DNA from 4 places in the Citrobacter sp. GW821-FHT07H02 genome. Region 4 is predicted to be linked to each of the others. Evidence: predicted binding sites of a transcription regulator. Region 4 holds the regulator's gene; each other region holds the start of a gene.

Region 1 (8,085 bases), on a different contig from region 4:
TCAAGTGATTTGATGTAGTCATAGATCGCCAATTGTGACTGCACTTTACGGCGATTTCCGCGCGGTACATAGCGATTACTCAGTTCTTTATCGATATAACGGGCTTTAACCGTGTCGCTAAACAGAATGTCTATAATATCAAGGACTCGCTGTTTGAGGCGAGGGTCAAGCAACGGCGTGGCAACTTCAATTCGATAATCGATGTTGCGCGTCATCCAGTCGGCGGAGGAGAGATACACCCGCTTATCGCCGCCATTCTCGAAAATATAGACCCGGTCGTGCTCAAGGTAGCGATCCACGATGCTGATCACCCGAATATTGTCGCTGATACCTTCCAGATTGGGGATCAGCGAACACATACCGCGGATCAGCAGGTTAATCTGCACGCCGGAACCGGATGCGGCATACAGTCTGTCAACCAGCCCTTTATCGACCAGGTTATTGAGTTTCAGTGTGATGCCCGACGGTAATCCCTGTTGTGCATTAGAAATTTCCCGGTCGATCATCTCATACAGCAGGCGACGGGAGTTTTGCGGCGAAACCAGCAGGTAATCGAATGTCACCGGACGATAGGGGTTCTCGATAAAATTGAACACCCGACGCACTTCGTTGGTGATCCTCGCATCCGCAGTCAGTAATGAATAGTCGGTATACAGACGCGCTGTTTTTTCGTTGAAGTTCCCGGTGCCGATGTGTGCGTAACGCACCACGTCATCGCCTTCTTTACGCGAGATGAGGAACAGCTTGGCGTGGATTTTCAGCCCCGGCGCAGAGAAGATCACATGGACGCCAGCCTCGGTCAGACGTTTAGCCCAGTGAATATTGGCTTCCTCATCGAAACGGGCCTGCAATTCCACAACCACGGTCACTTTTTTACCGTTATGGGCGGCGTGAATCATCGCGTCAATAATGCGCGAGTCTTTCGCCACGCGATAAATATTAATTTTTATCGCCAGAACACTCGGATCAAAAGAGGCCTGACGCAGCAGTTCCAGCACATGCTCAAAGGTATGGTATGGATAATAGAGCAGCACATCTTGCTCACGAATGGCGTCAAAGCCATTGCGGAACTTTTCTTTATCGAACCAGATATGGCGCTGCCGCGGTAGCGGTTTATTCACCAGGTTGGCTTTGCCCACATTGGGGAAATTAATAAAGTCTTTGAAATTATGGTAACGCCCGCCGGGAACAATCGAGTCATAGCGGGAAATGGTCAGTTTTTCGCGCAGAACTTCCACCAGCGCATTAGGCATATCACGTTGATAGACAAAACGAACCGGCTCTGCTGTCAGACGTTGCTTCAGGCTGGAGGACATCAACTCCATCAGACTGGATTCCATTTCGTGCACCAAATCGTATTCGGCGTCACGGGTCATCTTCATGGAATACGCATTGAGGGCATCGTAATCAAAGAACCCTTTGAAGATATCGTCGAGGCAGTAGCGCAGAATGTTATCCAGCAAAATCATCGGTTTGCGACGACGTGGCGCTTCCGGCGGCAGATTCACAAAACGAGGAACCTTGTCGGAAGGAATTTCCAGTAGCGCGTAGCGGATGGTATCTCCGCGAATAATCTCCACCGCCAGATAGGTGTAATCGTCCTTCAGAAACTGAACTAAATCCGTCTCCCGGTTGATTAAAATCGGCGTAATGTGTTGGCGAAGATAGTGTTTAAAGTAGTGGCGCAACCAGTCTTGCTGGTTTACCGACAGTTGGCGTTCGTTAATCAGGAAAATTTGATTACGCGCCATCTCCAGCAGTAATTCGTTGTACAGACCGTCAAATTCTTGATCGGCTTTCAATACGCGGGACTGGATTTTGCCTAACAGGTGACGAGAATGAGAATTTGAACCCTGTTCTTCACTAATAATGATGCGACGCTTTAATTCGGCAAAGCGGACTTTGTAGAATTCGTCAAGATTATTGGAATAGATGCCTAAAAAACGCATCCGTTCAATCAGCGGGTTTGATTTATCCGCTGCTTCCTGGAGTACGCGTTCATTGAACGCTAACCAGCTCAGTTCTTTCTCGATGTATAGCTTTTCCTGACCCATTACAACTTTTACTCCGTTTCAATCACGGGACACTGCCGGGTTATTATGGCGAGCATTAGTGTCAGATGTCCAACTGCGCCAGAAGAGTATGACAATAAACCGTCTGTGGCATGTGAGCAACTGACGCATTTTTGCGAAAAGGATGGGGAGACGAACAAGAGATAATGGAGCCGTTCCCCGTCAGTGGTTACTAACGGGGAACAGAGAGACGTTACTCGTCTGATGCGTATCCCTGAGGAGAGAGTTTGATGCCGTCAAGCCATGCTGCGTTTTCGCGCATTTCAAGACGCCCATCGACAAACCAGCTAACCACTAACGGGTAAATTGCATGCTCCTGCACCTGAACGCGTGCGGTGATGTCATCCTCGCTATCGCCTTCAAAAACCGGAATTTTAGCCTGGAGAATGACCGGGCCGCCATCCAGTTCATCAGTAACAAAATGCACAGAAGTGCCGTGCTCTTCGTCGCCGTTTTCCAGCGCCTGACGATGCGTATGCAGGCCAGGGTACTTTGGCAACAGGGACGGGTGAATATTGAGCAAACGCCCTTCGTAGTGCGCGACAAACGCCGGACTGAGGATTCGCATATAGCCTGCCAGTACCACCACATCGGGGGCATAAGCATCAATTTCCCGCATCAGTTCGCGATCGAACGCTTCACGGTTGGCAAATTGACTGGCGGTCAGCGCATGCGCTGGAATGCCTGCTTCCCGGGCACGTTCAAGGCCGAACGCGTCGGCCTTGTTACTGAATACTGCCCTGAGGGTGCCTTTAATTTTCTGCTCTTTGCAGGCGTCGATAATTGCCTGCAAATTGCTTCCGTTACCGGAAATAAGCACCACAATATTCATCATTCAATAACCACACGCTGTTCGGAATCAGAGGCTTTGATGATACCGATTTTCCACGCCTTTTCACCTTTGGCCTTCAGCAGCGTGAGCGCGTTATCGACTTCCGCTTCCGGCAGGGCAATCACCATCCCGACGCCGCAGTTGAAGGTGCGATACATTTCATGCTGACTGACATTACCTGCGGTTTTCAGCCACTCAAAGACGGCCGGCCACTGCCAGGAAGATTCGTCAATCACTGCCTGTGTGTTGTCGGGCAGAACGCGCGGGATGTTCTCCCAGAAACCGCCGCCCGTCAGGTGCGCGATGGCGTGTACATCAACCTGTTCAATCAGCTCCAGGATTGACTTCACATAGATACGCGTTGGCGCCAGCAGATGATCGGCTAACGGTTTGCCTTCGAGTTCTGTTATTTCAGGGTCGCAACCGCTGACGTCGATGATTTTACGCACCAGAGAGTAACCGTTGGAGTGCGGGCCGCTGGAACCCAGCGCTATCAGCACATCGCCATCAGCCACTTTCGAGCCGTCGATAATTTCTGATTTTTCGACCACACCAACGCAGAACCCGGCCACGTCGTAATCTTCGCCGTGATACATGCCCGGCATTTCAGCGGTTTCTCCGCCGACCAACGCGCAGCCAGACTGCAGACAACCCTCGGCAATACCGCTGATCACACTGGAGGCGGTGTCGACATCCAGTTTGCCGGTGGCATAGTAATCCAGGAAAAACAGCGGTTCTGCACCCTGAACGACCAGATCGTTAACGCACATCGCCACGAGATCGATACCAATGGTGTCGTGACGTTTTAAATCCATTGCCAGACGCAGTTTTGTCCCTACGCCATCAGTGCCGGAAACCAGTACAGGCTCACGATATTTTTGCGGCAATGCGCACAGCGCGCCGAAGCCACCCAGACCACCCATCACTTCGGGACGACGGGTTTTCTTCACTACGCCTTTGATTCGATCAACCAGAGCATTACCCGCGTCGATATCAACACCGGCATCTTTATAGCTAAGAGAGGTTTTATCGGTCACTGCTTGGGTCCCCACGCGTTTACTTGCGGTGAAAATTAAATTCGGCGCAATTCTAACAGGGAAAGCAAACGTTTGCGAGCCTGCTTTGCATCGGCATAGAACTGCTGATTTTTTCAACATTTCGCTCTCGAAATTCGGGTTATTTGAACTGCGCCACGAAAATGAACCCGGTTTCATTCTCGTTCTTGAAACCCGCCTGATAAATGCACAGTATCGTAATGAAACCGGTTTCTGTGAGTGTGGCCTGAGACTGCGGACAGCAAATTGCGACGAATGAGGGAAGCGTATGTCTGGATTTAAAGCGAATTTCATGTGGGGAGGCGCAGTGGCGGCTCACCAGTTAGAAGGCGGCTGGCAGGAAGGGGGAAAGGGCGTCAGCGTGGCGGATGTCATGACCGCCGGCGCGCATGGTATTCCCAGAGAGATCACCCCCGGCGTCATTCCCGGTAAGAATTACCCCAATCACGAAGCCATCGATTTCTATCACCGCTACAAAGATGACATCTCGCTCTTTGCTGAAATGGGATTTAAATGTTTCCGCACCTCCATCGCGTGGACGCGTATTTTTCCGTTGGGCGACGAATCCCAGCCGAATGAAGCAGGCCTGCAATTTTATGACTGCCTCTTTGATGAATGTCTGAAACACGGCATTGAACCTGTTATTACGCTGTCGCATTTCGAGATGCCGTATCATCTGGTGACGGAATACGGCGGCTGGCGCAACCGTAAACTGATCGACTTCTTTGTCCGTTTTGCGCAGGTGGTTTTCAAACGCTACCAGCACAAAGTGAAGTACTGGATGACGTTCAATGAAATCAACAACCAGGCCAACTTCCACGAAGACTTTGCGCCCTTCACCAACTCCGGCCTGAAATACCTGCCGGGTGAAGACCGCGAGCCCGTGATGTTTCAGGCGGCGCATTATGAACTGGTGGCCAGCGCGCTGGCGGTAAAAGCGGGGCGTGAAATTAACCCGTCACTGCAAATCGGCTGCATGATCGCCATGTGCCCAATCTATCCGCTGACCTGTGCGCCGAACGACATGATGATGGCGATGAACGCCATGCATCGCCGCTACTGGTTCACCGATGTACACGTGCGGGGGAAATATCCGCAGCATCTGCTGAACTACTTTGCGCGTCGTGGTTTTACGCTGGATATCACCGAAGACGATAAACAGGCGCTGATGCAGGGCTGCGTCGACTATATCGGGTTCAGCTACTATATGTCGTTCGCCACCAAAGCTACGGCGGATAACCCGCAACTGGACTACGACGAAAGCACCAGCCTGGTCTCTAACCCGTATGTGCAGAAGTCCGACTGGGGTTGGCAGATTGACCCGGTGGGGCTGCGCTATTCGCTCAACTGGTTCTGGGATCACTATCAGCTACCGCTGTTTATCGTCGAAAACGGCTTTGGCGCGATTGATGTCCAGCAGGCCGACGGCTCTGTAGACGATCAATACCGCATCGATTATATGGCCGCGCACATCCGTGAAATGAAAAAAGCGGTGGTAGAAGATGGTGTCGATCTGATGGGTTACACCCCGTGGGGCTGCATTGATTTAGTTTCTGCGGGGACGGGCGAAATGAAAAAACGCTACGGCTTCATCTATGTCGATAAAAATAATGACGGTAGCGGGACGTTAGCACGCCATCCAAAGAAATCATTTGCCTGGTATCAGCAGGTGATTGCGTCTAATGGTGAAAAACTGTAATCCGCGCAAATAGCGGTCAGCCCTGGTTGGCCGCTATCCCTTTTCGTTTATGCCCAGCGCTGAGATATTCGTCTGTCGAATATTTGCTCTATTCACGCCAACCCCTCCTATGCTTGATCAACATCAAGTAAATAAATGTTGCCCACTAAAAGAATGGCGGTATAATCCGTCGATTTTTTTTGTGGCTGCCCTATTCAAAGGAGAAAGAGAATGAAGATTGTGGAAGTGAAACACCCACTCGTCAAACACAAGCTGGGCCTGATGCGCGAGCATGACATCAGCACTAAACGCTTCCGTGAACTCGCCTCCGAAGTTGGCAGCCTGCTGACTTATGAAGCCACTGCGGGTCTGGAAACAGAAAAAGTGACTATCGAAGGCTGGAACGGCCCGGTAGAAATTGACCAGATCAAAGGCAAGAAAATTACCGTTGTGCCGATCCTGCGCGCAGGTCTGGGCATGATGGACGGCGTACTGGAAAACGTCCCGAGCGCGCGTATCAGCGTTGTGGGCATGTACCGTGACGAAGAGACGCTGGAGCCAGTACCGTACTTCCAGAAACTGGTTTCTAACATCGACGAGCGTATGGCGCTGATCGTTGACCCGATGCTGGCAACTGGCGGTTCCGTTATCGCCACCATCGACCTGCTGAAGAAAGCGGGCTGCTCCAGCATCAAGGTGCTGGTGCTGGTTGCGGCGCCGGAAGGTATCGCAGCGCTGGAAAAAGCGCACCCGGACATCGAGCTGTACACGGCGTCGATTGACCAGGGACTCAACGAGCACGGATACATTATTCCGGGCCTCGGCGATGCCGGCGATAAGATTTTTGGTACGAAGTAAACGAAAAAATAAAAAGAGCCGACTTTTAGAGTCGGCTTTTTTTTGAATAAAACACCAATAACATACAACACTCAGAGGAAAACACTATGACGCGCCGTGCTATCGGGGTGAGTGAAAGACCGCCGCTTTTACAGACTATCCCGCTTAGTTTGCAGCATTTGTTTGCCATGTTTGGCGCAACCGTGCTGGTGCCAGTCCTGTTTCATATCAACCCGGCCACTGTCCTGCTGTTTAACGGCATTGGCACCTTGCTGTACCTCTTTATTTGTAAAGGTAAAATTCCTGCCTATTTAGGTTCAAGCTTTGCCTTTATCTCTCCGGTTCTGCTGTTGCTGCCTCTGGGATATGAAGTCGCGTTAGGCGGCTTTATTATGTGCGGCGTCCTGTTCTGCCTGGTATCAGTGATTGTGAAGAAAGCGGGGACCGGCTGGCTGGATGTGATGTTCCCGCCTGCGGCGATGGGCGCAATCGTTGCCGTCATCGGTCTGGAGCTGGCGGGTGTTGCTGCAGGGATGGCGGGATTACTGCCTGCCGAAGGCCAAACGCCGGACTCGAAAACCATCATCATTTCTATGGTCACCCTGGCGGTAACGGTATTCGGTTCAGTGCTGTTCCGTGGCTTTATGGCGATCATCCCGATTCTGATCGGCGTGCTGGCGGGCTATGCGCTGTCGTTTGTGATGGGCGTTGTGGATACCACGCCGATTGCACAGGCACACTGGTTTGCGCTGCCGACCTTTTATACTCCGCGTTTTGAGTGGTTCGCCATTCTGACGATTCTGCCCGCAGCGCTGGTGGTTATTGCGGAACACGTGGGTCACCTGGTGGTCACGGCGAATATCGTGAAGAAAGATCTGATCCGCGATCCGGGGTTGCACCGCTCAATGTTTGCAAACGGCCTGTCGACCGTCATCTCCGGGTTCTTTGGCTCCACGCCAAACACCACCTACGGTGAGAACATCGGCGTGATGGCGATTACGCGTGTGTACAGTACCTGGGTTATCGGCGGCGCAGCCATTATTGCGATTCTGCTTTCATGTGTAGGTAAACTGGCTGCCGCCATTCAGATCATCCCACTGCCGGTGATGGGCGGCGTGTCGCTGCTGCTGTACGGGGTGATCGGCGCATCGGGTATCCGCGTATTGATCGAATCAAAAGTGGATTACAACAAAGCGCAAAACCTGATCCTGACCTCGGTCATTCTGATCATCGGTGTCAGCGGCGCGAAGGTGCACATTGGCGCGGCAGAACTGAAAGGTATGGCGCTGGCGACCATTGTCGGGATTGGCCTGAGCCTGATTTTCAAAGTGATCTCGCTGTTGCGTCCGGAAGAAGTCGTACTGGATGCGCAGGATGCGGATCGTCCTCAACACTAACTCTCTGTCCGGGCAGCGACGCTGCCCGGTTCTATCGCGACGGAATTCTGTGGTAAACTCACTGCGATTTTGTGAAATCCTGGGTTGAGGTATCTCTGAACACACCGGCACAGCTCTCTCTGCCACTTTATCTTCCTGACGATGAAACGTTTGCAAGTTTCTGGCCGGGGGATAACGCCTCTTTACTGGCCGCGCTGCAAAACGTGCTACGTCA
Region 2 (8,085 bases), 230 kb from region 4:
GGCGGGGTGCCTGTACTGATGCGTGAACTGCTGAACGCGGGCCTGCTGCATGAAGACGTCAACACCGTGGCGGGCTTTGGCTTGTCTCGTTATACCCTGGAACCGTGGCTGAACAATGGCGAGCTGGACTGGCGTGAAGGGGTTGCGAAGTCTCTTGATAGCAATGTTATTGCCACCTTTGATAAGCCGTTCTCGCACCACGGCGGGACGAAAGTGCTGAGCGGCAACCTGGGACGTGCAGTGATGAAAACCTCTGCGGTACCGGTTGAAAACCAGATCATTGAAGCACCAGCCATTGTCTTTGAGAGCCAGCACGACGTATTACCGGCATTTGAGGCCGGGTTGTTGGACCGTGATTGCGTGGTAGTCGTACGCCATCAGGGACCAAAAGCGAACGGAATGCCAGAATTGCACAAACTCATGCCGCCACTTGGTGTATTATTGGACCGTTGTTTCAAAATTGCGTTAGTTACCGATGGACGGCTTTCCGGTGCTTCAGGTAAAGTGCCTTCAGCAATCCATGTCACGCCGGAAGCTTACGATGGTGGGTTACTGGCGAAAGTGCGCGATGGCGACATCATTCGTGTGAACGGACAGACAGGTGAACTGACTCTGCTGGTCGATGAAGCGGAACTTGCCGCTCGCCAGCCTCACATCCCGGATCTGAGCTCATCAAGAGTAGGGACAGGACGTGAGATGTTCAGCGCGTTGCGCGAAAAACTCTCCGGTGCGGAGCAGGGCGCAACCTGTATCACTTTTTAAAACGAAAATTTTGTAATCAGGCGAGAGAAAAACTCTGATGAAAAACTGGAAAACAAGTGCGGAAGCAATCCTGACCACGGGCCCGGTAGTTCCGGTGATTGTGGTGAATAAACTGGAACACGCGGTGCCGATGGCAAAAGCGCTGGTTGCAGGTGGTGTGCGCGTTCTGGAAGTGACCTTACGTACCGCATGTGCGATGGATGCTATCCGCGCGATTGCCAAAGAAGTGCCAGACGCGATTATCGGTGCGGGTACCGTACTGAACCCGCAGCAGCTGGCAGAAGTCACTGAAGCTGGCGCGCAGTTCGCTATTAGCCCGGGTCTGACCGAGCCTCTGTTGAAAGCGGCAACCGAAGGGACGATCCCGTTGATTCCGGGTATCAGCACCGTTTCTGAACTGATGCTGGGTATGGACTACGGTCTGAAAGAGTTCAAATTCTTCCCGGCGGAAGCCAACGGCGGCACCAAAGCGCTGCAGGCGATTGCGGGTCCGTTCTCTCAGGTGCGTTTCTGCCCGACTGGCGGTATCTCTCCGGCTAACTACCGTGATTATCTGGCGCTGAAAAGCGTGCTGTGTATCGGTGGTTCCTGGCTGGTTCCGGCCGATGCGCTGGAAGCGGGTGATTACGACCGCATTACTCAACTGGCTCGCGAAGCGGTAGAAGGCGCGAAACAGTAAGTGAATATAAAGCCCGGTACACCACCGGGCTTTGCCAGAACGGGCCATTTGGCCCGTTTTTTTATGCGTTGACTTTTATCTGAGCGGCGGCATCTTTCGCACGTGCGATGGCCTCTTCTACGCTCACGCCGGTTGCCAGCGCGACGCCCAGGCGACGGGTGCCGTCGATCTCTGGTTTCCCAAAGAATCGTACCTGCAGACCGGCGCCAACCGCCGCCTGCACATTCTCAAACGTCACATTCTGGCTGGTGAGCTGCGGCAGGATCACGGCCGAGGCGGCAGGGCCATACTGACGAATCGCGCCAACGGGCAGGCCGAGGAAGGCGCGCACGTGCAAAGCAAATTCCGACAGATCCTGAGAGATCATCGTGACCATCCCGGTGTCGTGTGGACGGGGAGACACCTCGCTGAAGATAACCTCGTCGCCGCAAACAAACAGTTCGACACCAAATAAGCCGTGGCCACCTAACGCCAGCACCACTTTACGGGCAATTTCCTGCGCTCGCTCAAGGGCCAGCGGCGTCATTTGCTGCGGCTGCCAGGATTCGCGGTAATCGCCATCTTCCTGACGGTGGCCGACGGGGGCGCAAAAATGGACGCCATCAACGGCGCTGACGGTCAGCAGCGTAATTTCAAAATCGAAATTCACCACCCCTTCGACGATCACCCGGCCCGCACCGGCGCGACCGCCTTGTTGCGCGTAGTCCCACGCCTGCGCCAGTTGCCCGGCAGAGCGAATAAAACTTTGCCCTTTTCCCGAAGAGCTCATCACTGGCTTAACGATACAGGGAATACCAATCTCTGCTACGGCTTCACGGAAGCTCGCTTCACTGTCTGCAAAGCGGAAAGAGGAGGTTGGCAACGCCAGTTCTTCCGCAGCCAGCCGACGGATCCCCTCACGGTTCATTGTCAGTTGGGTCGCGCGGGCACAGGGGACGACATTCAGCCCTTCCTGCTCCAGTTTCACCAGCATATCGGTGGCGATCGCTTCAATTTCCGGCACGATATAATGCGGTTTTTCCAGTTCAACCACGCGACGTAACGCGTCGCCATCCAGCATATTGATGACATGCGAACGGTGAGCAACGTGCATCGCTGGCGCGTCGGGGTAACGATCGACGGCGATCACTTCGACGCCCAAACGCTGGCACTCAATCGCCACTTCCTTACCCAGTTCGCCTGAACCCAATAACATCACCCGCGTCGCTGCCGGACGCAGCGCTGTGCCTAATAACGTCATAAAAATATCCCCTGATTTATCCGGGCGCAGTATATACGAAAACGTTTGCGTCTGTCTTTATTGCCAGGTTGATTTCAATGCCGAAAAGTAATATACTGTACAAAAATACAGGTATATTGAGAGGCTGCAAAATGGCGGTTGAAGTTAAATACGTAGTCATTCGGGAAGGTGAGGAGAAGATGTCTTTTACCAGCAAAAAGGAAGCCGATGCATACGACAAAATGCTCGATACAGCAGATTTGCTCGACACGTGGCTTGAACAGTCTCCGGTCGCCCTGGAAGATGAACAACGCGAAGCGCTGTCTCTCTGGCTGGCTGAACAGAAGGATGTGCTGAGTACAATCCTGAAAACCGGCAAATTGCCTTCTCCGCAGGCCGTTGATAACGCGGCGTCCGCAGAGGACGATACCCAGGCCGCCTGAATCTGACTTGCGCTCCTGACGTTTTGTACCATGCTTTTCCTGAATCATGTGCTAAGGAGAAAAGTATGAATAAGAGAGGAGCGCTGTTGAGCCTGCTGTTGTTATCCGCCAGCGTATCGGCCTTCGCCGCTAATAATCCCGACAGCAAATCGGTGACGTTTCCAAAGTGTGAAGGTCTGGATGCTGAAGGTATTGCCGCGAGCGTAAAGCGTGATTATCAGCAAAACCGCATTGTGCGCTGGACTGATGATCAAAAAACGCTGGGGCAAATCGATCCGGTGGTATGGGTAAATGCGCAGGACATTGTGGGCAAAGAGGGTAAATGGTCAGTGCCGCTGACCGCACGCGGTAAAAGCGCCGATCTCCACTATCAGGTGAGCGTCGATTGCGGCGCTGGAAAGGCGGAGTACCAATTGCGCTAATCACCGAATTTGCGCATCTTTTGCGGAAATAGACACTTCCTGACATCCCCTCGGGTACGCTTTGACGACAAATCGTCTGTACTTGAGGGGGCTACATGGCTAACTGGCTGAACCAATTACAATCTCTTCTCGGGCAAAAAGGGTCTTCTTCATCGTCTTCTGGTGATCAGGGTCTCAGTAAACTGCTGGTGCCTGGCGCGTTAGGCGGCCTGGCGGGTTTACTGGTCGCCAATAAATCGTCTCGTAAATTACTGACCAAATACGGCACCAGCGCGTTGCTGGTGGGCGGCGGCGCCGTCGCCGGTACGGTGCTATGGAACAAATACAAAGATAAAGTCCGTACGGCGCATCAGGATGAACCGCAGTTTGGCACACATAGCACACCGCTTGATGTGCGTACCGAGCGACTGATTCTGGCGCTGGTCTTTGCCGCGAAAAGCGATGGGCATATTGATGCGAAAGAGCGCGCGGCCATTGAACAACAACTGCGTGAAGCCGGTGTGGAAGAGCAGGGGCGGAGGCTCATTGAACACGCCATTGAACAACCGCTCGACCCGCAGCGATTGGCGCAGGGGATCCGTAATGAAGAAGAGGCGCTGGAAATTTACTTCCTGAGCTGTGCGGCAATCGATATTGACCACTTTATGGAGCGCAGCTACCTCAACGCGCTGGGCGATGCCCTGAAGATCCCGCAGGACGTCCGGGAAGATATTGAGCGGGATCTGCAACAACAAAAACAGGCGTTGCCGGGTTAATCCACTTTGCGAAGTCGCATGTTTCGCTTGCATTGCGCGTAACTTTTGCCACACCTTATAGAGTGTATATTGCAAAAGAACAATGACATGCTACCAAAAGCGCACAAAATTCCTCACGCCATGACCGTGCATGGCGACACCCGTATCGACAACTACTACTGGCTGCGCGACGACTCCCGTGCGCAGCCTGATGTGCTGGATTATCTGCATCAGGAAAATGCCTACGGGCACAAGGTCATGGCTTCTCAGCAAGCGCTCCAGGAGCGTGTGCTGAAAGAAATTATCGACAGGATCCCCCCTCAGGATGTCTCTGCGCCTTACATAAAGAATGGCTACCGCTACCGGCATCTCTATGAGCCAGGGGGTGAATACGCCATTTACCAGCGACAATCGGCGTTCACTGAAGAGTGGGATGAATGGGAGACGTTGCTGGACGGCAACCAGCGCGCGGCACACAGCGAGTTTTATACGCTGGGCGGGCTCGCGATTTCCCCCGACAACAGCCTTATGGCGCTGGCAGAGGATTATCTCTCCCGCCGCCAGTATGGGATCCGCTTTCGCAACCTGGAAACCAGCAACTGGTATCCGGAGCTGTTGGATAATGTTGAGCCGGAACTGGTGTGGGCGAATGATTCACAGACCTTCTATTACGTGCGTAAACACGCCGTCACGCTGTTGCCGTACCAGGTGTGGCGTCATACGGTTGGAACGCCGACATCCAGCGATGAACTGGTCTACGAAGAAAAAGACGATATGTTTTATGTCAGTCTGCATAAAACGACGTCGCAGCATTATGTGGTGATCCAACTCGCCAGCGCGACGACCAGTGAAGTACGCCTGCTCGACGCAGAGCTTGCCGATGCTGAACCGTTCGTGTTTTTACCGCGCCGTAAGGATCATGAATATAGCCTCGATCACTACCAGCATGCGTTTTATCTGCGTTCAAACCGGCAGGGTAAAAATTTCGGTCTGTACCGCACGCGTGTCCGTGATGAAAACGCCTGGGAAGCGCTGATCCCGCCGCGAGAGGCCATCATGCTGGAAGGGTTCACGCTTTTCACCGACTGGCTGGTGGTGGAAGAACGCCAGCGCGGGTTGACCAGTCTGCGGCAAATAAACCGCAAAACAGGTGAAGTGGTGGGGATCGCTTTTGATGATCCGGCTTATGTGAGCTGGATTGCCTACAACCCGGAACCGGAAACCTCACGCCTGCGCTATGGCTACTCGTCAATGACGACACCGGATACGTTATTTGAACTGGATATGGACACTGGTGAGCGACGGGTCCTTAAACAGACCAATGTCCCAGGATTTGACGCGGCGAATTATCGCAGTGAACACGTGTGGGTAACCGCCCGTGACGGCACTGAGGTGCCAGTTTCACTGGTTTACCATCAAAAGCATTTTCGCAGACATCATAATCCGCTGCTGGTGTATGGCTATGGTTCCTACGGTGCCAGCATGGATGCCGACTTCAGCAGCAGTCGACTCAGTCTGCTGGATAGGGGCTTTGTCTACGCCATCGCGCATGTGCGCGGCGGCGGTGAACTGGGGCAACAGTGGTACGAAGATGGCAAGTTTCTGAAAAAGGAAAATACCTTCAACGACTATCTGGATGTCTGTGACGCCTTAGTCAATCTGGGGTACGGTTCGCCTTCATTGTGCTATGGAATGGGGGGAAGCGCAGGGGGAATGCTGATGGGCGCTGCGATTAATGAGCGGCCTGAACTTTTTCACGGCGTGATTGCGCAGGTTCCGTTTGTTGATGTGGTAACCACCATGCTCGACGAGTCGATCCCATTGACCACGGGAGAGTTTGAAGAGTGGGGCAACCCGCAGGATCCTGAATATTACACCTACATGAAGCGCTACAGTCCTTACGATAATGTCCGTGCGCAGGGCTACCCGCATCTTCTGGTCACCACCGGCCTGCATGATTCCCAGGTGCAGTACTGGGAGCCTGCCAAATGGGTGGCAAAACTGCGGGAACTCAAAACCGATGAGCGCCTGCTGCTGCTGTGTACGGACATGGATTCCGGGCATGGCGGCAAATCAGGGCGCTTTAAATCGTATGAAGGCGTGGCGCTGGAATTCGCTTTCCTGATTGCGCTCGCGCAGGGGACGTTGCCCGGACAGGCAGACGTTTAAGCGTTATCCAGATAGTGTTTTAGCGTTAAACGCAGTTCCGGGCTCATGCTGTCAAGATTGTTGAACAACCAACGCAGATAGCCCGGATCGCGTTCCGCCACTTCAGAAACGGCCTTCCCGCGATACTTGCCAAACGTAAAGGTGGTGAGAAGCGCAGGGCGACCGGTGATATCGGCCATCTGTTCTGCCGACCAGCCAGAGGTGTTGATGATATCGATGAGCAGAGCCGCCGTGATGTAACAGTCATACAGCGCGCGGTGATGATGAAGCCCTGGCGGTGTCTGCACACTCAGTTTGCGTGATTTATACAGCGCCATGTTGCTGTATTTAATTCCCGGCCATAACCGGCGGGAGAGTTTCATGGTGCAGATCCACTCGCCGGGCATCTCCGGCAAAACGCGACGGTCAAAACTGGCGTTGTGCGCGACATACCAGTCACTTCCGTGATAGAGCGGAATAATGTCTTCAATCCACGGTTTGTCAGCCACCATGGCCTCGGTAATGCGGTGGATCGCCATGGCCTGCGGGCTAATGGGGCGATCAGGACGCACCAGGTGGCTCATGGGATTCACAATTTTGCCGTCAACGACGTCAACTGACGCGATCTCAACAATTCCACCCTGCAGGCCACAGGTTTCTGTATCTATAATGCGCAACATGGGAGGCTCCGGACCAAAACGCTTAGCGAAGTGGAATGATATCACCTTGCCAGCCCTGTGCGGTACGCTGACCTGTCAACAATAACGAACCGCGGTCAGCACGGACGATAAGCTGACCGCTTTCGTCCCATAATGCGCTGCTTCCACGCGCATTTGCCATCAAAACGGCAATGGCGAATTGATGCGAGAAGCGCTGCAATCGGGAGGTGGAGGCCTGCAGGTTTGGCTCACTCACGCTTTGACCGGTGGTGAACAGCGAAAACGCCGGATCCATATCCATGCCTTCAGGTTGTTCGTCGACAACGCTGATGGTCTTTAGATGCCGGGCAATACAGGCGCCATGACTTTGATGAAAGGTTAACGGCGAAGAGATCCACGGACTAAACACCGCAATACCTTTAACGAAACGGGAGTGATGCTCCACCGGCAAACCTGCGATGATCGTCATGCGGTACGTAGCGGCGGCGTAAGCCAAAGGTTGTAATAACGCGCTGTCGGGCGGGGCGGGCAGTGAATCATCCTGATCGGTGCATCCCAGCAGCGACAGGGAAGGAAATACCAACAATTCACATCGATGGCTGGCGGCTTTCTCAATAAATTTCAGATGGTGCGCAACGTGTTCCGCCAGACTGGTTTGTAGGGGTTCGTACTGTGCTGCAGCAATTTTCCAGTGTGACATAATGACTTCCTTTTCATAGTGTCTACAATCATCCTTAAATCAGGGATTAAGAATGCTCTTATACTGTAGCAATTGTCATGTAAGGAAGTGTAACGTTATATAAGCTTTATTTAACTTTAGGCTCGTAAGGTAAACGTGAAAGCGAAACGGAGGCCAGACGGTGTGCGATCAGTCGCTCGCGAAACCATCCGCGTAAATGCTCTGGTTGCTCGCGTTCGACAACTTCAGCCACGACCGGCATGTTGTAGCGCTCTTTAAATGCCACGCCTGCAGCGGCCAGATCGACGTTGACCTTATCCATTTCTGCCTGTTCAAGTAG
Region 3 (8,085 bases), 280 kb from region 4:
CGGATAACGGAGCAAACACGTTATCCGGCATTTCTCAACCGGTTACTTCTGCTGAACGCCTTCGACCGAGATAATCAAATCGACTTCCTGCGAAGCCGGGCCAAGATCGGTGGTGATGTTGAAGTCCTTCAGCTTAATTTTTCCTTCCGCTTCAAAGCCTGCGCGTTTTCCACCCCAGGGGTCATCGCCCTGGCCTGTCAACTTCGCTTCCAGTGTTACCGGCTTGGTCACGCCGTTGAGCGTCAGGTTGCCGGTGATATCCAGCTCATCGCCGTCTTTCTTCACACTGGTAGAAGTGAAGGTCGCCTGTGGGAATTTTGCAACGTTCAGGAAGTCGGCGCTACGCAGATGCTTGTCACGTTCGGCGTGGTGGGTATCAACGCTATTGGTGTTAATCGTCACATTGACTTTATCCGCGGCCGGATTTTTTTCATCGAAGGTGAATGTCCCGTCGAAGTCTTTAAACGAGCCGTATAACCAGCTGTAACCCAGATGCTGGATGCGGAAGTTAACGAAGGCATGTTGTCCCGCTTTATCAATCTTATAGTCTGCAGCAACGGCAGAACCGGCGGTGAACAACAACGAGGCGAGAGTGACTCCCAGCAGGCTTTTTTTCATTTTTGAACTCCATAGTCAGATGACGATTTTCCTAACATGCGATTCAGGGTGTCGTCTTTATCGATGAAATGATGTTTGAGGGCCATCAGCCCGTGTAGCAGAGACAAAATCACAACGCCCCAGGCAAACCACAGATGCAGGCTTCCGGCAAGATCGGCCTGTACGCTGGCATCGGCAAGGGTGGCCGGGATTTCAAACCAGCCAAACACGCTAATCGGTTCACCGTCTGCGGTGGAGATCAGATAGCCGCTGAGCACGATGCTAAACAGCAGGGCATACAAGGTGATATGTCCAAGCGTTGCGCCGAGGCGCGTCAGGCGTGAGTAGCTTTTGAGGGCGGCGGGAGGCGGCGAGATGAACCGCCAGACAACCCGGATAACCAGTCCCATCATCAGCAGGATCCCGATGCTTTTATGCAGCTCCGGCGCCTGATGGTACCAGCCGTCATAATAGCTGAGCGTCACCATCCACAGACCCAATGCGAACATGCCATAGACCACGATGGCTATCAGCCAGTGCAGCGCAGCAGAAATCACGCCATAGCGTTGTGGGGTATTAGTGAATTGCATAGACACACCAATGAATATTTCAAGAGTGAATGAAAATGGCGTGTTGAGGGGATTATTGCAACCAAAAAATAACAATATGAATGATATTTATTTTTACTTCAATAAATTTGATTTAACCTGAATTTAAGCATCAGAAGTTTCGAGAAACTGTACGTAAGTTCTCATTGTTTGTGCGGGTTAGGGGGCTTTTCGGTTATTCAAATTATCTAAACTAAATTTAGAGAAATATCAACTTTTGTCAATTTATGTCAATGGTTCTGACTTAGAAAAACAGGATATAAATAACATCCATAATTGCCAACAGCGACCACAAAATAACGTAAAGCATAAAGTGTTCGCGAATATTGTTGACCAGATAATGAAATAAACGAAGCACAAGCGGATACCCCTTAAAAAGAAATGGCCTCCATACCGAGGCCATTAAGTCATTATTCCGTAAAGCGTGAAAGTCGAAATGGCGTCAGATCAAAGGCTGACGGTTTATCCTGCGCAAAATCAGCCGCAATCTCTCCCAGTACAGAGGCAAACTTGAAACCATGACCGCTAAGTCCGGTGATAATCAGCGTGTTCTCGTGTCCTGGCAGGGTGTCGATAATAAAATCTTCATCGGGGGAGTTGTCGTACGTGCAGGAAGCACCGTGCAGACAACAGCCAACTCCCGGCAGAATGGCGCGCAGGAATGGGAAGGCTTCTGAACCATCGCTGGCGACGGCAGCAAACGGTTTACGCTCTTCCGGGGAATGAATCAACTGGCCGCCATTATGCTTACCGATTTTCAGTTCGTCATTTTCGGCAGGAAAACCGTAATAGTGATCGCCATTAGGTAATTCGCCGGTAAATGCTGGGAAGTTATTTTTGATACTGTAACGGCCATCCGCTTGATACCACGCGAACACTTTCCGCACGGGCTGGATAGGCAATTCAGGAAGCAGCGACTGAACCCAGGTACCGGCGCTGACCAGCGCTTTCTTCGCGTGATACTCCCCATCGGCGGTCACGACCGTCACACCGTCATCATGATGATGAATGGCAGAGACAGGGCAGTTAAAGAGTTGTGCGCAACCGGCTTCTTCCGCCAGGCGAACCCAGGTTTTAATGGCTAACTCACTACGCAGAAACCCGGAATCAGCCTCAAACAGGCCGATGTAGTTTTCCGGCACGCGGATCTCAGGCCAGCGGGCCATTATCGCGGCGGCGTCCAGTCGCTCGACGTTCAACTGCCACTGTTGCGCGCTTTGTGCCACATTGGCCAGAAAAGTGGAGTCAGAGGGGCCAAAATTGATAACCCCTGAGCGTATAACGATGGGATCTTCATTGTGCGTTGACAGTTCGTCCCACAGCGTTTGCGCCCGCAGCACCAGCGGAACGTATTTTTCGCCTTCACCGTAGGCGTGGCGAATTAATCGGGTGTCGCCGTGGTGGCTACCCTGCTGATGTGGCGGCATGTGCGCATCGGTCATCAGCACCTTTAAGCCAGCACGCGTGGCGTAATATCCGGCAGCCGCGCCAACGGAACCGCTGCCAATAATGATTAAGTCGTAGTTCATCAGCTTCTCTCTGCTATCACGATGATTGCAGGGTAAATAACTGACCGGCGTTATTCAACAAGGAATTAAAAAAGGCACCGTGAAGGTGCCTTTGGGAGGAGGTCCTCGTCACGTTAATGACGACGATACTCATTTATCTGGTAATCGCCAGATTCAATTTTGGCGATTCCTGCTTCTAATATCGAAATAAATTGTCTGGCAACATCAGTGGTTAACCAGAGCGTCTGACCAACTTCAGTTCCATCCGGGTCAGGGCGATTCGGGGTCTGGTAGTGCAAACGCAGCATCAGCGCATCATAGCTATCAACGGTGCTGATGTCCCATCCTACAAGCGGATGAGTCTGAATGACTTCATTATTCTTTTCCATCATGCCCCCTAATACGTGTTACTAGACAACGGTTTTCGAGGTTCAATGCGTGTTTTATCTGAAGCAACTTCAGTATATCAATAAATAAGGGTATTCACTGAAAATTTAAAGAGGGAGCAGCATAAATTTCTGCTTTTTAAGAATTAGATGAACAATAAAACAGCATGTAGTTCATGCTTTATTTGCATATTGTGCATTTAAGTTGAGAAAGAGATTAAAATCCGAACAGTTGCGTAAATAAAAAAAGCCGGGGCGACCCGGCAAAATGAAGATTACTGCATATCATTTTTTATTCGTTGATAAACCAGTCATCCGCGCTTTCCCACGTTTCTTGCAGGATTTCGCTGATGCGCGCTTTATCTTCTTTTGTCGCGCCAATAACTGACAAATTGTTAGCGGCAGCATACCGAACGGTGACGTTGCCTTCGTTATCCGGAAAATAGTGGTGAATACGACGGGAGAGTTCACCGGCCAGCGCGTCTATCGCGCCAGCCGGTAAAGGAGAAGTTTTTGCAATGGTGACTTCAATACGCATAATGGCCCCCTGTTGAGTATACTGGATATTTATACAGTTAAAATAACCCAGTGACAACAGTTGGCCACACTTTTTTTATTTTTTTACCGACCAGCGTACCGTTTCGCCACCCAGGAAAGGCACCAGCGTATCGTCTGTCAGGGCGATGCTTTCCGGAATGTGTTGCTCTTCGCGTACCAGTTCAATGTAGTTATCGTTGACGGGCAAACCATAGAACTGAGGACCGTTCAGTGAGCAAAATGCTTCAAAGTGCTCTAACGCATTCATCTCCTCAAAGACGGTTGCATAGCTGCCGAGCGCCGTTGGGGCGTTAAAGCAGCCCGCGCAGCCACAGCTGGTCTCTTTACGATGACGCGCGTGCGGCGCCGAGTCTGTTCCCAGGAAAGCGCGGTTAAAACCGCTGGCAACCAGTTCACGCAATGCCTGCTGGTGGACATTGCGTTTGAGGATCGGCAAACAGTACAGGTGCGGGCGAATGCCACCAACCAGCATGTGGTTGCGGTTAAACATCAAATGCTGAGGCGTAATCGTGGCCGCCAGTAGCTCGTTGCCGTCGCGAACATACTCTGCCGCGTCTTTGGTCGTAATGTGCTCGAAGACCACTTTAAGCGCAGTCAGACGTTGGCGTAATGGCTCCATGACGCTGTCGATAAAGCGAGCCTCACGATCGAAAATGTCGATCTCCGCATGGGTGACTTCGCCGTGTACCAGCAGCGGCATCCCCAGTTTTTCCATGCGCTCAAGAACGGGCATGATAGCGTCGGTGGAGGTAACCCCGTGGCTTGAGTTGGTGGTGGCATTGGCCGGGTAGAGTTTTGCGGCAGTGAAAACGCCTTCATTGAATCCGCGTTCAAGCTCATTGGGATCCAGGCTGTCCGTCAGATAGCAGGTCATCAACGGTGTAAAATCATGTCCTTGCGGAACCGCATCAAGAATGCGCTGGCGGTACGCAATAGCCGCGTCAACGGTGGTGACGGGCGGCGCCAGGTTAGGCATCACGATCGCGCGACCATAGGTTTCACTGGTGTAGGGCACGACGGTTTTTAACATGTCGCCATCGCGAAGGTGAACGTGCCAGTCGTCTGGGCGGCGGATCTTTAAAACCTGGGATGGTGCTGTCATTAATATGCTCCGGCTGAGGGATGGTCTTTTTGCCGGAAACAAAGGATATGCGGAAACGTTTTCGTTTGCACGAAAAAAAGGGCGCTAATGCGCCCTCTGAACGTTAATTGGTGAACGGGATGACAATTTCACCCGGTTTCACCTCAATCCCTTTGGCATATTTTTTCGCTAACGCTTCGCCTTCGCTGCTGTCTTCCCGCAGAACGTAGGCCGGTTGCTGATTAAAATAATTGCGCAGCGATTGGTTGAGATAAGGCATCAGCGTTTGTAATACCGGCTGCATTTTCTCCGGAGTTACCGTGACGTCCACCACTTCCATCTCTTGTAAGAAAATGGCACCTTTCTCTTTGTTAAAGACAGGTAACGCTTTCAACTTCAGTTTCATGGTGGCTTTTTGATTGCCAAACAATGAGCTCATATCGAGATTCGCATCGCCGGTAAGCGTCACTTTATTAGGCTCTTCCCGACCGATCTGGCTGCTCAGGTTGGAGAGCACAATATGCGCGTCGGCAACGCCGGGTAAGCCAATATCTTTGGAAAAGTTATTCCGTTTCTCCAGTGCCTGGTTAATCTCTTGTTCACTGATCGTGTACTGTGTGAGTTGATTACAGCCAACCAACAGGCCGCTAACTAATAACGCAGCGGCAAAAAAAATCTTTTTCATGGGGTTCCTCAACATGATGCCCGTGTTGTAATCCTGACACAAAGCAGCATGTGGCACCAGCACGCAACGCGCCAGCAGAAAAAACTGAAATAACGGCCGCCCAATGCAACAGCCGTTTTTTTCAGCAGCGAACCGGGCATCAATCAGGCTCCCGGCTCCAGCATTCCGTTCGGGGTGCGTTTATGGCTAAATTGCCATCCCAATGCCAGGAAGGTGATAACGCCGATAATCGCCAGCATGACCCAGGGCAGTTCGGGTTGGTCCATGATTTTGCCCATATCGAACAACCAGCCGCCGCCGATATAGCCAATCGCCCCGCCAATGGCGAGCCCCAGACGGCTAAAGCCCATATAGCTGCCGCGCGCACGTGCATCTGAAAGTGACGCGCTGAGCGTTTCACGGGCGGGTTCTGCAATAATGGAACCGATATAGAATGTGCAAATCAGCGTGAAGAGTTGCTGCAAATCACTCACCAGTCCAATAGGCAGCATACTGAGCGACATTAACAACAGGCCAGCCATCAACCGGTGTTCGAGACGGAAACGTTTTTCGCTCCACCGCGCAATGGGGTAGAGGAGAGTCAGGGACAGGCACGCTTCAATGGCGTACATCCATTTCACGGCGGCCGGAGAGCCTGCGATATCATTGACCATGATAGGTAGCATTAACATCACCTGAACGGCCAGCATGTAATACCCCGCCAGCGTCAGAACATAGGTGACAAACCGTTTGTCCCGCATGACGCGTCCCATCCCTTCACGGACGGGGGTACGCACGGTCGAAAGCTTCCAGGCCGGGAGTAGCCAGGCGTTGAACGCGGCACAGAGAATAAACAGCACCGCGCCGGTCGCGCAGACCAGACGAAAATCATACTGTAACAGCCAGCTGCCCAGTAATGCGCCAATCACCGCGCCCGCGCTGTCCTGCATCATGAGCAAAGAGAAGAACCGGCCACGCTGTTCCGGGCGGATCAGTTTGACCACCAGCGCGGAGCGTGGCGGATCAAACAGCGTGCCGCCCAGACCTGAAAGGAAGCAGGAAAACCACAACAGCCAGGGATCCTGAGCAATGCCCATGGTGGCGAATCCGGCTGCGCGCATCAGCATGCCGGTGACGATCATCGGTTTGGCGCCAAAGCGGTCGGCGATGGCCCCGCCAAATATCCCCAACCCTTGCTGAATAAACTGGCGCAGGCCGAGCGCAATCCCCACCATGACGGCGGCCCATCCCATTTGATCGACGAATCGAATGGAAATAAGCGGGAACACGACAAAAAAGCCCAACACCACCAACATATTATCGATGAGCAGGAAATATTTACCCAGGTTCCTCGCCTGCGAGACGCGCGACATTTCCCCTCCCGGGAAATAAAAGATGTGCACCTCCTATTCTGCGGTGTCGCCAGGGCTTTTCCCACCCTCGCGGGGACAATATTTTTTTATCAAGAGTCCGTCTTGATAGAGAGATTTCATCAAAATGTGTGAATAATCCAAAAAATGACTATTTGCACTTTTCACAGAGTGCGTGGCCGCAGGTATAGTAACGTTATCAGGGGTGTGAAGACGTTACGGGAAGGAGTGGGTATAGAATGTTTGGCTATCGCAGTAACGTGCCAAAAGTGCGCTTAACAACCGACCGTCTGGTCGTGCGTTTAGTGCATGAGCGTGATGCCTGGCGTCTGGCAGATTATTACGCAGAAAATCGTCATTTTTTAAAACCCTGGGAACCCATTCGCGATGAAAGTCACTGCTTTCCGTCGGGCTGGCAGACGCGGCTGAGCATGATCGCTGAGTTTCATAAGCAGGGTACGGCATTCTATTTTGCGCTGCTCGATCCGGACGAAAAAGAAATTATTGGCGTGGCGAATTTTTCCAACGTGGTCCGCGGCTCGTTTCACGCGTGCTATCTGGGGTATTCCATTGCCCAGAAGTGGCAGGGAAAGGGGCTGATGTTCGAAGCCTTAAGCTCGGCAATTCGTTATATGCAACGCACACAACACATGCACCGGATTATGGCAAATTATATGCCGCACAATAACCGTAGCGGCGATTTACTGGCGCGACTCGGTTTTGAAAAAGAGGGGTATGCGAAAGATTACCTGTTGATTGATGGGCAATGGCGCGATCACGTGCTGACGGCGTTGACAACAACTGAATGGACCCCCGGACGTTAATCCTCTGGACGCGATGGAGAAAGACAATGAAATATGAATTAACCGCCACTGAAGCGCGAGTGATTGGCTGTCTGCTTGAAAAACAGGTGACGACGCCTGAACAATATCCTCTGTCGGTGAACGGCGTGGTGGTGGCCTGCAATCAAAAAACCAACCGTGAACCGGTGATGAACTTATCGGAGCATGAGGTCCAGCAGCAGCTTGATGCTCTGGTCAAACGTCATTTTCTGCGCACGGTGAGCGGGTTTGGCAATCGCGTCACCAAGTATGAACAGCGCTTTTGCAACTCCGAATTTGGCAATTTAAAGTTGAGCGCGGGCGAAGTCGCCGTCGTGACCACACTGCTCCTGCGCGGCGCGCAAACACCGGGTGAACTGCGCAGCCGTGCCTCCCGTATGTATGAATTCAGCGATATGGCAGAAGTAGAAGCCACGCTGGAGAAACTTGCCTCCCGGGAGGACGGCCCGTATGTGGTGCGTCTGGCGCGTG
Region 4 (8,085 bases):
CGGGAGCGCTCCGGCTCCCGTTAGAACGTAATATTTATCGTATTTATGTAACAACCGAAAATGAGTATAGGCCTCAATAATCGGTGAAACAACCCAAAAAAGTTAGCGAGCTAATCAGTGGCTATTATCGCTATTTTTAGTACGAATCGTTGTGTGCCATCTCAGAGTGCGCGGTGTGATGCGTGGACTCGCTCGCCTGCGACTGCATCCAATACCCCAATCCTGCGAGCGCAACGGTCGATAACATGACGCTGGTGGTGGTCAGCAACGGTGTGCTGATTAACCAGGAGACGACCAGACTGGCCAGGAAACAGAGACCCAACTGCAGTGAATTCTGCAATGCTGCGGCACGCCCGGTGGCTTGTGGGAATGGGCGCAATGCCTGAGCCACAACAATAGGGTAGATCGCGCCGTTGGCGATAGCCATGACACAGAAGGGGATCAGAATTTCGGTCAGCGATACATGGCTAATAAAACTGGTCGCCCAGGTCGCGACGACGCTCAATGCGAAGATGACCAATAACCAGGGTAACAGCTGTTGCCCCTGCCATTTTTGTAACGCTGCGCGGCAACCGTACCCACCGATCAGGAAGGCGATGGTTTGCGGAACATAACTGAGACCAATCACTGCGGGGCTATAACCCATTTCACTAAGGATGAACGGCGAACCGGTTAACCATGCAAAGAAGCTGGCGGAACAGGCTGCGTAAATCAGCACGTTCCCACGATAGGCTTTCGAACGCAGCAGGGTAGTGAACGTCAGTTTATCCTGACTATCGTCACGTGCTTTTGCGGTGGGTTTTAAACGCAGGGCGGGCAGCATCAGGATCAGCGTAATCACAAACAGCGTGGCGAAAATGGCCTGCCAGGAAAAATGCGCGAGGATCCAACTGCCTAACAATGGCGCAAGCGCAGGCGACAACCCGACCAACGGCATGATGGTGGCAAAAATACGGTTAACTTTTTGCGACGGGTAGTAATCCGTCACCAGTGCCTGCCAGACAACAGCAGCAGCACACACGCCAATGGCCTGGATAAAGCGCAGAACCAGCAAGCCTGTTGCACTTTCTACCCACAGCATACCCAGACTTCCGAGGGCGAAGATCGACAAACCGAGCAATAGTATGGGCTTACGACCGTAACGATCGGATAGCGGACCCCAGGCGAGCTGGGCGATGGCGAACCCGGCTAAGAACAGGCTCAGACTGGCGCTGACGGCAGAGGCAGGTGTCTGCAAATCGGCCTGAATGGCAGCAAATGCAGGTAAGTACATATCTGTTGCCAGAAAACCCAGTACGCTGAGACCCGCCAGCCAGACTAAAAACCCTTTTCCCGGTTGCATAATACATTCTCTTTTTTTATCAGTAAGACATTGCCGCAGAGTGTAGGGAGTGAAATTCCTGTTGTGAAACGCTAATATTTGTCTACTGAATTCAAATTTTTTGTAGGCAGAATATGTGGTCAGAATATTCCCTTGAAGTTGTTGATGCTGTCGCGCGCAATGGTAGCTTCAGTTCCGCCGCCCAGGAACTGCATCGCGTGCCCTCGGCCGTCAGCTACACCGTACGTCAACTGGAAGAGTGGCTGGCGGTTCCCCTGTTTGAACGACGCCACCGGGATGTGGAATTGACGCCCGCCGGCGCCTGGTTTTTAAAAGAAGGCCGCTCTGTTATCAAAAAAATGCAGATCACCCGCCAGCAGTGCCAACAGATTGCGAATGGCTGGCGAGGGCAACTGCCTATCGCGGTAGATAATATTGTGCGACCAGAACGCACCCGGCAGATGATTGTCGACTTCTATCGCCACTTTGATGACGTCGAGCTGATCGTTTCTCAGGAGGTGTTTAACGGCGTCTGGGATGCGCTTTCCGACGGACGCGTGGAACTGGCCATTGGGGCGACGCAGGCGATCCCCGTCGGCGGGCGCTATACCTTTCGCGATATGGGAATGTTGAGCTGGAGCTGCGTGGTGGCAAGTCATCATCCCCTGGCGGCGATGCCCGGACCCTTGAGTGATGATACGTTGCGCAACTGGCCGTCGCTGGTCCGTGAAGACACGTCACGGACACTGCCTAAACGTATCACCTGGCTGCTGGACAACCAAAAGCGCGTGATCGTACCGGATTGGGAATCGTCAGCAACCTGTCTTTCCGCCGGGTTATGTGTCGGGATGGTGCCTACGCATTTTGCAAAACCGTGGGTCGACAGTGGCAAATGGGTCGCGTTGACCCTGGAGAATCCATTCCCGGATGCAGCATGCTGCCTGACCTGGCAGCAAAATGACACGTCGCCCGCATTAGCCTGGCTGCTAGAGTATTTAGGCGACAGTGAAACGCTGAATAAAGAGTGGTTGCGAGAACCTGAAGAGGTTCCCGCCGGGGAAGCTTAACGACGATAGTCGCGGAACGGACCATCCGCAACCGAACGACGTTCGATCAGTCGCGGGTGGACTTCAATAGACTGCGACTCTTCACGCTTGTTGACGATACGGTCTAACAACATATTAAAGGCCGTTTCACCCAGTGAGTCTTTCGGTTGGTGAATAGTGGTCAGTGCGGGTGTGAAATAGCGCGCGTTACGCACATTGTCATAACCGATCACCGAAATATCCTGCGGTACGCGCAAACCCATTTCGTCAGCAGCGCAGAGCGCCCCCATTGCCATGATGTCGCCACCGCAGAATACCGCAGTAGGGCGATGGGTCTGAGAGAGGATTTGCTGCATTGCACGATAACCAGACTCAGGTTCAAAATCGCCCTGTACAATCCAGTTTTCCGGGACTTTTATCAGCGCTTCGTCCATCGCCTTCATAAAGCCCGCCAGGCGGCCAGCCCCCGTGTTACGCTCCATCGGGCCAGGAATGACGCCTATCTCACGATGACCGCGTTCCACCAGATAACGACCGGCCATATAACCGCCTTCGAACGCGTTATCAATGACCGTATCGGTAAAGTCAGCCTTCGCTTCGCCCCAATCCATAACCACCATTGGAATATGGCGATACTCTTCAAGCATGGAGAGCAGAGACTCTGGATATTCCGAACACATAACCAGCAGACCATCCACACGCTTTTGCGCCATCATGGAAAGGTAGGCCCGTTGTTTTTCAAGATTATTCCAGGCATTGCCAAGGATCAGGGTGTAGCCTTTCTGGAAGCAGTTTTTCTCAACGGCTTCAATAATTTCAGCGAAATAGGCGGCTTCACTGCTGGTTGCCAGCAGACCGATAGATTTGGTGTGATTCACCTTCAGGCTGCGGGCGACGGCACTCGGGGAGTAGTGCAATTCTTTGATTGCTGCCCAGACAGCATTGCGAGTCTCTTCTGCGACAAAACGCGTTTTGTTAATTACATGTGATACGGTTGTAGTGGAAACGTTTGCTCGCTTCGCTACATCTTTAATTGTTGCCATTACATTTCACTCCAGACCATATCCAAACTCCTGAAAATACTGTAGGTAAACGTTTGCCTTTACACACCCTTATCGCAACATCAGGGTTGCGGCACGCCGGGAAAACGACACGAAACGTCAGGAGGGGGTCAATGGCCGGTACGCTAATCAAGTAAGCGTGGAATTTTGTCTGATCTTGACGAAAAGGGGAAGAGTTAAAAGTGGTTATCAATATAAATCCTGGGAGATTTTTACATCCAAGTGTGTAAAAATGCGCAATATCACTTTTTGTGTGGGAATAAAAAGGAGCAAATTTGATGAGCACCGATCTGAAGTTTTCGTTAGTAACCACTATTATTGTTCTGGGCCTGATCGTAGCGGGTGGTCTGACCGCCGCACTGCACTGATTTACCGTGAGGGAGCATGCTCTCCCTCATCTCGTTACCCCTTCATTGTTACTAAATCAGCAAAAGTCTTTTGCCATTCTGTTAACTTTATTATTTTTGTGATTGATGTCATGCTTTTGGCTCTTATCGGGTGTCGCTTCGCGGCACGCTGCAGCGGAGTCAACGTATGAAAATCAATTACCCCTTACTGGCGCTTGCGATTGGCGCATTTGGTATTGGGACCACGGAATTCTCTCCGATGGGGCTGTTGCCCGTCATTGCGCATGGCGTGAATGTCTCCATTCCCGCCGCCGGAATGCTCATCAGCGCCTATGCGGTGGGTGTGATGGTGGGCGCGCCGTTGATGACCCTGTTGCTATCGCACCGTGCTCGTCGTAATGCGCTGATTTTTTTGATGGCCATTTTTACGCTGGGCAACGTCCTGTCGGCCATTGCGCCGGATTACACCACCTTGATGCTATCGCGCATTTTGACCAGTCTTAATCACGGCGCGTTTTTCGGATTGGGTTCGGTCGTGGCGGCCAGGGTAGTGCCGAAGCATAAACAGGCCAGCGCCGTGGCGACGATGTTTATGGGACTGACCATTGCAAACATCGGCGGCGTGCCTGCGGCCACATGGCTTGGGGAAACCATTGGCTGGCGGATGTCCTTTTTAGCGACCGCTGGACTTGGGGTGATCGCGATGCTCAGTTTATTCTTCTCTCTGCCGAAAGGTGGCGCAGGGGAACGGCCGGACGTGCGTAAAGAACTGGCTGTCTTGCTGCGTCCACCGGTCCTTTCTGCGCTGCTGACCACCGTGCTGGGCGCGGGGGCAATGTTCACCCTCTACACCTATATTTCACCCGTTCTGCAAAACATTGCCCATGCCACACCGGCATTTGTCACCGCGATGTTAGTTTTGATCGGCGTTGGGTTTTCGATCGGCAACTATTTTGGCGGCAAACTGGCCGATCGTTCCGTCAACGGTACGCTGAAAGGTTTCTTACTGCTGCTTATGGTCATCATGCTGGCCATTCCTTTCCTGGCGCGTAACGATCTGGGCGCTGCGTTCAGTATGGTGGTGTGGGGCGCGGCAACATTTGCCGTCGTACCGCCTTTGCAGATGCGCGTGATGCGTGTCGCCAGTGAAGCGCCGGGGTTGTCTTCGTCGGTGAATATCGGGGCATTTAACCTTGGCAATGCGTTAGGCGCGGCGGCAGGCGGCGCGGTGATTTCCGGCGGTCTGGGGTATAGCTTTGTTCCGGTGATGGGCGCCATTGTGGCAGGGCTGGCGTTATTGCTGGTCTTTGTGTCAGCGAGAAGGCAACCTGAAACGGCCTATGTCGCCAACTAAACGATTGAGTTGAAAATAAAAACGCAGAAGGAAACCCTTCTGCGTTGTCGTATTTACGCCGCGAAGTTCTTCGCAACGAATTCCCAGTTTACCAGCGCCCAGAAATGCTCCAGGTAGCCAGGACGGGCATTACGGTAGTCGATGTAGTAAGCATGTTCCCACACATCAACGGTCATCAGCGGGGTGGCATCCGTGGTCAGCGGGGTGCCCGCGTTGGACGTAGAAACGATAGCCAGTTTGCCATCAGCCCCTTTTACCAGCCAGGTCCAGCCAGAACCGAAGTTTTTAATCGCAGCATCGGTGAACTGTGCTTTGAATTCAGCAAAGCTACCGAAGGACGCGGCGATAGCGTCAGCCAGTTTACCGGTTGGTTCGCCGCCCGCGTTCGGGGCCAGGCAGTTCCAGTAGAACGTGTGGTTCCAGACCTGGGCTGCGTTATTGAATACGCCACCTTCTGAACTACGAACGATCTCTTCCAGCGATTTACCTTCAAAGGCGGTACCTTTGATCAGGTTATTGAGATTCGTCACATAGGTTTGATGATGTTTGCCGTAGTGGTATTCCAGCGTTTCAGCGGAAATGTGTGGTGCCAGCGCGTCTTTGGCATACGGTAATGCAGGTAATTCGAACGACATTGCTTCTCTCCTTATTATTAATATGGGTACGTACAATAGCCCTAAAGTACGTAAGGATAGGGTAGCAAATTGAAAGGTGATGCAAAAGAAGAACTTACCCTGTTGCGTAAACAACAGGGTAAGAGATTAACGAATGGTTTTTGGCGTCATGACGCGGCGGGCGCCGACATAGTGGCGTTGCCAGTAATCTTCGCTCAATGAGGTTATCTGAATTTCCTGCCCTGAACGGGGGGACTGGATAAATTTACCATTGCCGACATACACGCCGACGTGATCAGCCGTACCGCGCCCCTGGGTCCGGAAGAAGACCAGATCGCCATTCTTCAGTTCATCACGCTCAATCGGTGAGGCATCGCGTAGGTGGTACATTTCATTTGCCGTACGCGGAATACGGAACTTCACCAGATCTTTATAGGCGTACCAGACCAGACCGCTGCAATCAAAACCGGTACGTGGCGACGTGCCGCCCCAGTGATACGGTTTACCAATCTGATTCATCAATGTGGACATTGCCGTTTTGGTCGCTTTCTGTACCCTGACCTTATGCGCATCGGCAAGCGAAGCTGGTGCGGTCTCTTTCACCTTCACACAATGGGGCTTGCGGCCTTTGCGTGGCGTGCATTTTTCGCTCCAGGTGACGGAGGCTGTTTTTGCGGTTGTGGAAGAGACACGGCGATGTGCATTTTTAGTGGTTTTCGCTGGCGAGGTCGTGTGCTTTTTGGACGAAGAGGCCGTTTTTACGCTGGTTTTGTTAACGGCTTTTTTGACGGTTTTCTGACTGGTTTTGGTTGTTTTTTTACTGGCCGTCGCGTTCTTATGTTTATCTGCCGTTTTCGTTACGTGAGAAACAGCAGGCGTCTCCCTGGTTTGCCGGGAAGCATTAGCCGGGGATGTGAAAGAGAGTGTGGAAAAAAGCAAAGCACAGAGCGTGATCGAAATTCGGTTTATTCGCGCCACTGAGCAGTCCTCTGGTTAATGCAGGCGGCTATCATGCCTGCGTGTGATTTACAAAACCTGTCGATTCTAATCCATAAAAGCACAGAAAGTTAATCGCTTTTATCATCTAAAACCCCATTTCGTAAGCGACTGCAAAAAAAATCAACAGCTCGTACTAAAAATGGTCAGCGGAGAGTCCAGGGCGTGTTGTTTTACAGGATAAGGAATATAGAGAATGCAACTTATCGCGCCAGGGGATAAAATAGTAAAGCGTAATGAAAATGTTATTTTCCGTTGCCAGTCTGACCCGCTACAATGTCAGACTACTGCCGTAAAAGAAGTTAAAGGAAGCAAGACAATGAGCACCACTATCGAAAAAATCCAGCGCCAGATCGCTGAAAACCCGATTCTCCTGTACATGAAAGGTTCTCCAAAACTGCCAAGCTGCGGTTTCTCCGCACAGGCTGTCCAGGCGTTGTCTGCCTGTGGCGAGCGTTTTGCCTATGTTGATATCCTGCAAAACCCGGATATTCGAGCGGAATTACCGAAATATGCAAACTGGCCAACTTTCCCGCAACTGTGGGTTGATGGCGAACTGGTTGGCGGCTGTGATATTTTGATCGAAATGTACCAGCGCGGTGAGTTGCAGCAACTGATTAAAGAAACTGCAGCGAAATACAAAACCGAAGAACCTGATGCTGAGTAATCAGCGGAAATAAAAAAAGCGACCATTCTCTGGTCGCTTTTTTTATGGGCTCGATCGCCTGATGAAAGTGATTAAGCGTCTTCCGGTTGCGGTAGTGGCCACCCGCCAAGGCGTTTCCAACGGTTCACGATTTCGCAAAACAGGATAGCGGTGCGTTCGGTGTCATAGAGGGCGGAGTGCGCCTGGGTGCCATCAAACTCCATACCTGCTGCCAGACAGGCTTTTGACAACACGGTTTGCCCCAGCGCCAGACCGCTGAGTGCTGCAGTATCGAAGGTCACGAAGGGATGGAACGGATTACGCTTCAACGATGCGCGTTCCGCCGCTGCCATCATAAAACTGTGGTCGAAGGTGGCGTTGTGGGCAACCATGATGGCCCGGTTGCAACCGCTGTCTTTGATGCCTTTGCGCACCATTTTGAAGATCGCGTGCAACGCGTCGTACTCACTGACGGCGCCGCGCAGTGGATTTGACGGATCGATACCGTTAAAGGCGAGCGCCTCAGGCTGTAAGTTTGCCCCTTCAAACGGTTCGACATGGAAATGCAGCGTCGTGTCCGGCATCAACCAGCCTTGTTCATCCATTTTCAGTGTGATGGCGGCGATCTCAAGCAGCGCGTCGGTTTTGGCGTTAAATCCAGCCGTTTCGACATCTATCACGACAGGATAAAAACCACGAA

Evidence for each region. Region 4 encodes PurR, which represses purine synthesis genes. Its sites were predicted from a motif close to CANGCAAACGTTTGCNTG; they were not measured.
Region 1: a site for PurR is predicted at 4,003-4,020, ahead of purM (phosphoribosylformylglycinamidine cyclo-ligase). Genes of this name have one in related genera too.
Region 2: a site for PurR is predicted at 2,716-2,733, ahead of purT (formate-dependent phosphoribosylglycinamide formyltransferase). Genes of this name have one in related genera too.
Region 3: a site for PurR is predicted at 4,808-4,825, ahead of pyrC (dihydroorotase). Genes of this name have one in related genera too.

What each region holds. Positions count from the first base shown of each region.
Region 1 covers NZ_JBWKPZ010000016.1:9,122-17,206, reverse strand. The annotation lists gene ppk1 (polyphosphate kinase 1) at 1-2,054, opposite strand, end outside; gene purN (phosphoribosylglycinamide formyltransferase) at 2,266-2,904, opposite strand; gene purM (phosphoribosylformylglycinamidine cyclo-ligase) at 2,904-3,941, opposite strand; gene AC07NP_RS15630 (6-phospho-beta-glucosidase) at 4,228-5,658, shown strand; gene upp (uracil phosphoribosyltransferase) at 5,869-6,495, shown strand; gene uraA (uracil permease) at 6,582-7,871, shown strand; gene AC07NP_RS15615 (DnaA inactivator Hda) at 7,967-8,085, shown strand, end outside.
Region 2 covers NZ_JBWKPZ010000003.1:279,827-287,911, reverse strand. The annotation lists gene edd (phosphogluconate dehydratase) at 1-762, shown strand, start outside; gene kdgA (bifunctional 4-hydroxy-2-oxoglutarate aldolase/2-dehydro-3-deoxy-phosphogluconate aldolase) at 800-1,441, shown strand; gene purT (formate-dependent phosphoribosylglycinamide formyltransferase) at 1,503-2,681, opposite strand; gene yebG (DNA damage-inducible protein YebG) at 2,813-3,103, shown strand; gene yebF (protein YebF) at 3,169-3,525, shown strand; gene AC07NP_RS06620 (tellurite resistance TerB family protein) at 3,621-4,280, shown strand; gene ptrB (oligopeptidase B) at 4,368-6,428, shown strand; gene exoX (exodeoxyribonuclease X) at 6,425-7,087, opposite strand; gene AC07NP_RS06605 (nitrilase-related carbon-nitrogen hydrolase) at 7,110-7,766, opposite strand; gene AC07NP_RS06600 (DNA polymerase III subunit theta) at 7,873-8,085, opposite strand, start outside.
Region 3 covers NZ_JBWKPZ010000003.1:327,531-335,615, reverse strand. The annotation lists gene AC07NP_RS06885 (YceI family protein) at 43-618, opposite strand; gene AC07NP_RS06880 (cytochrome b) at 615-1,187, opposite strand; gene AC07NP_RS06875 (YceO family protein) at 1,450-1,563, opposite strand; gene solA (N-methyl-L-tryptophan oxidase) at 1,616-2,734, opposite strand; gene bssS (biofilm formation regulator BssS) at 2,848-3,102, opposite strand; gene dinI (DNA damage-inducible protein I) at 3,392-3,637, opposite strand; gene pyrC (dihydroorotase) at 3,713-4,759, opposite strand; gene AC07NP_RS06850 (lipoprotein) at 4,863-5,423, opposite strand; gene mdtH (multidrug efflux MFS transporter MdtH) at 5,567-6,775, opposite strand; gene rimJ (ribosomal protein S5-alanine N-acetyltransferase) at 7,012-7,596, shown strand; gene AC07NP_RS06835 (YceH family protein) at 7,623-8,085, shown strand, end outside.
Region 4 covers NZ_JBWKPZ010000003.1:45,568-53,652, reverse strand. The annotation lists gene punC (purine nucleoside transporter PunC) at 137-1,342, opposite strand; gene punR (DNA-binding transcriptional activator PunR) at 1,456-2,388, shown strand; gene purR (HTH-type transcriptional repressor PurR) at 2,385-3,410, opposite strand; gene cydH (cytochrome bd-I accessory subunit CydH) at 3,707-3,796, shown strand; gene AC07NP_RS05475 (MFS transporter) at 3,963-5,129, shown strand; gene sodB (superoxide dismutase [Fe]) at 5,183-5,764, opposite strand; gene AC07NP_RS05465 (C40 family peptidase) at 5,891-6,721, opposite strand; gene grxD (monothiol glutaredoxin 4) at 7,059-7,406, shown strand; gene rnt (ribonuclease T) at 7,478-8,085, opposite strand, start outside.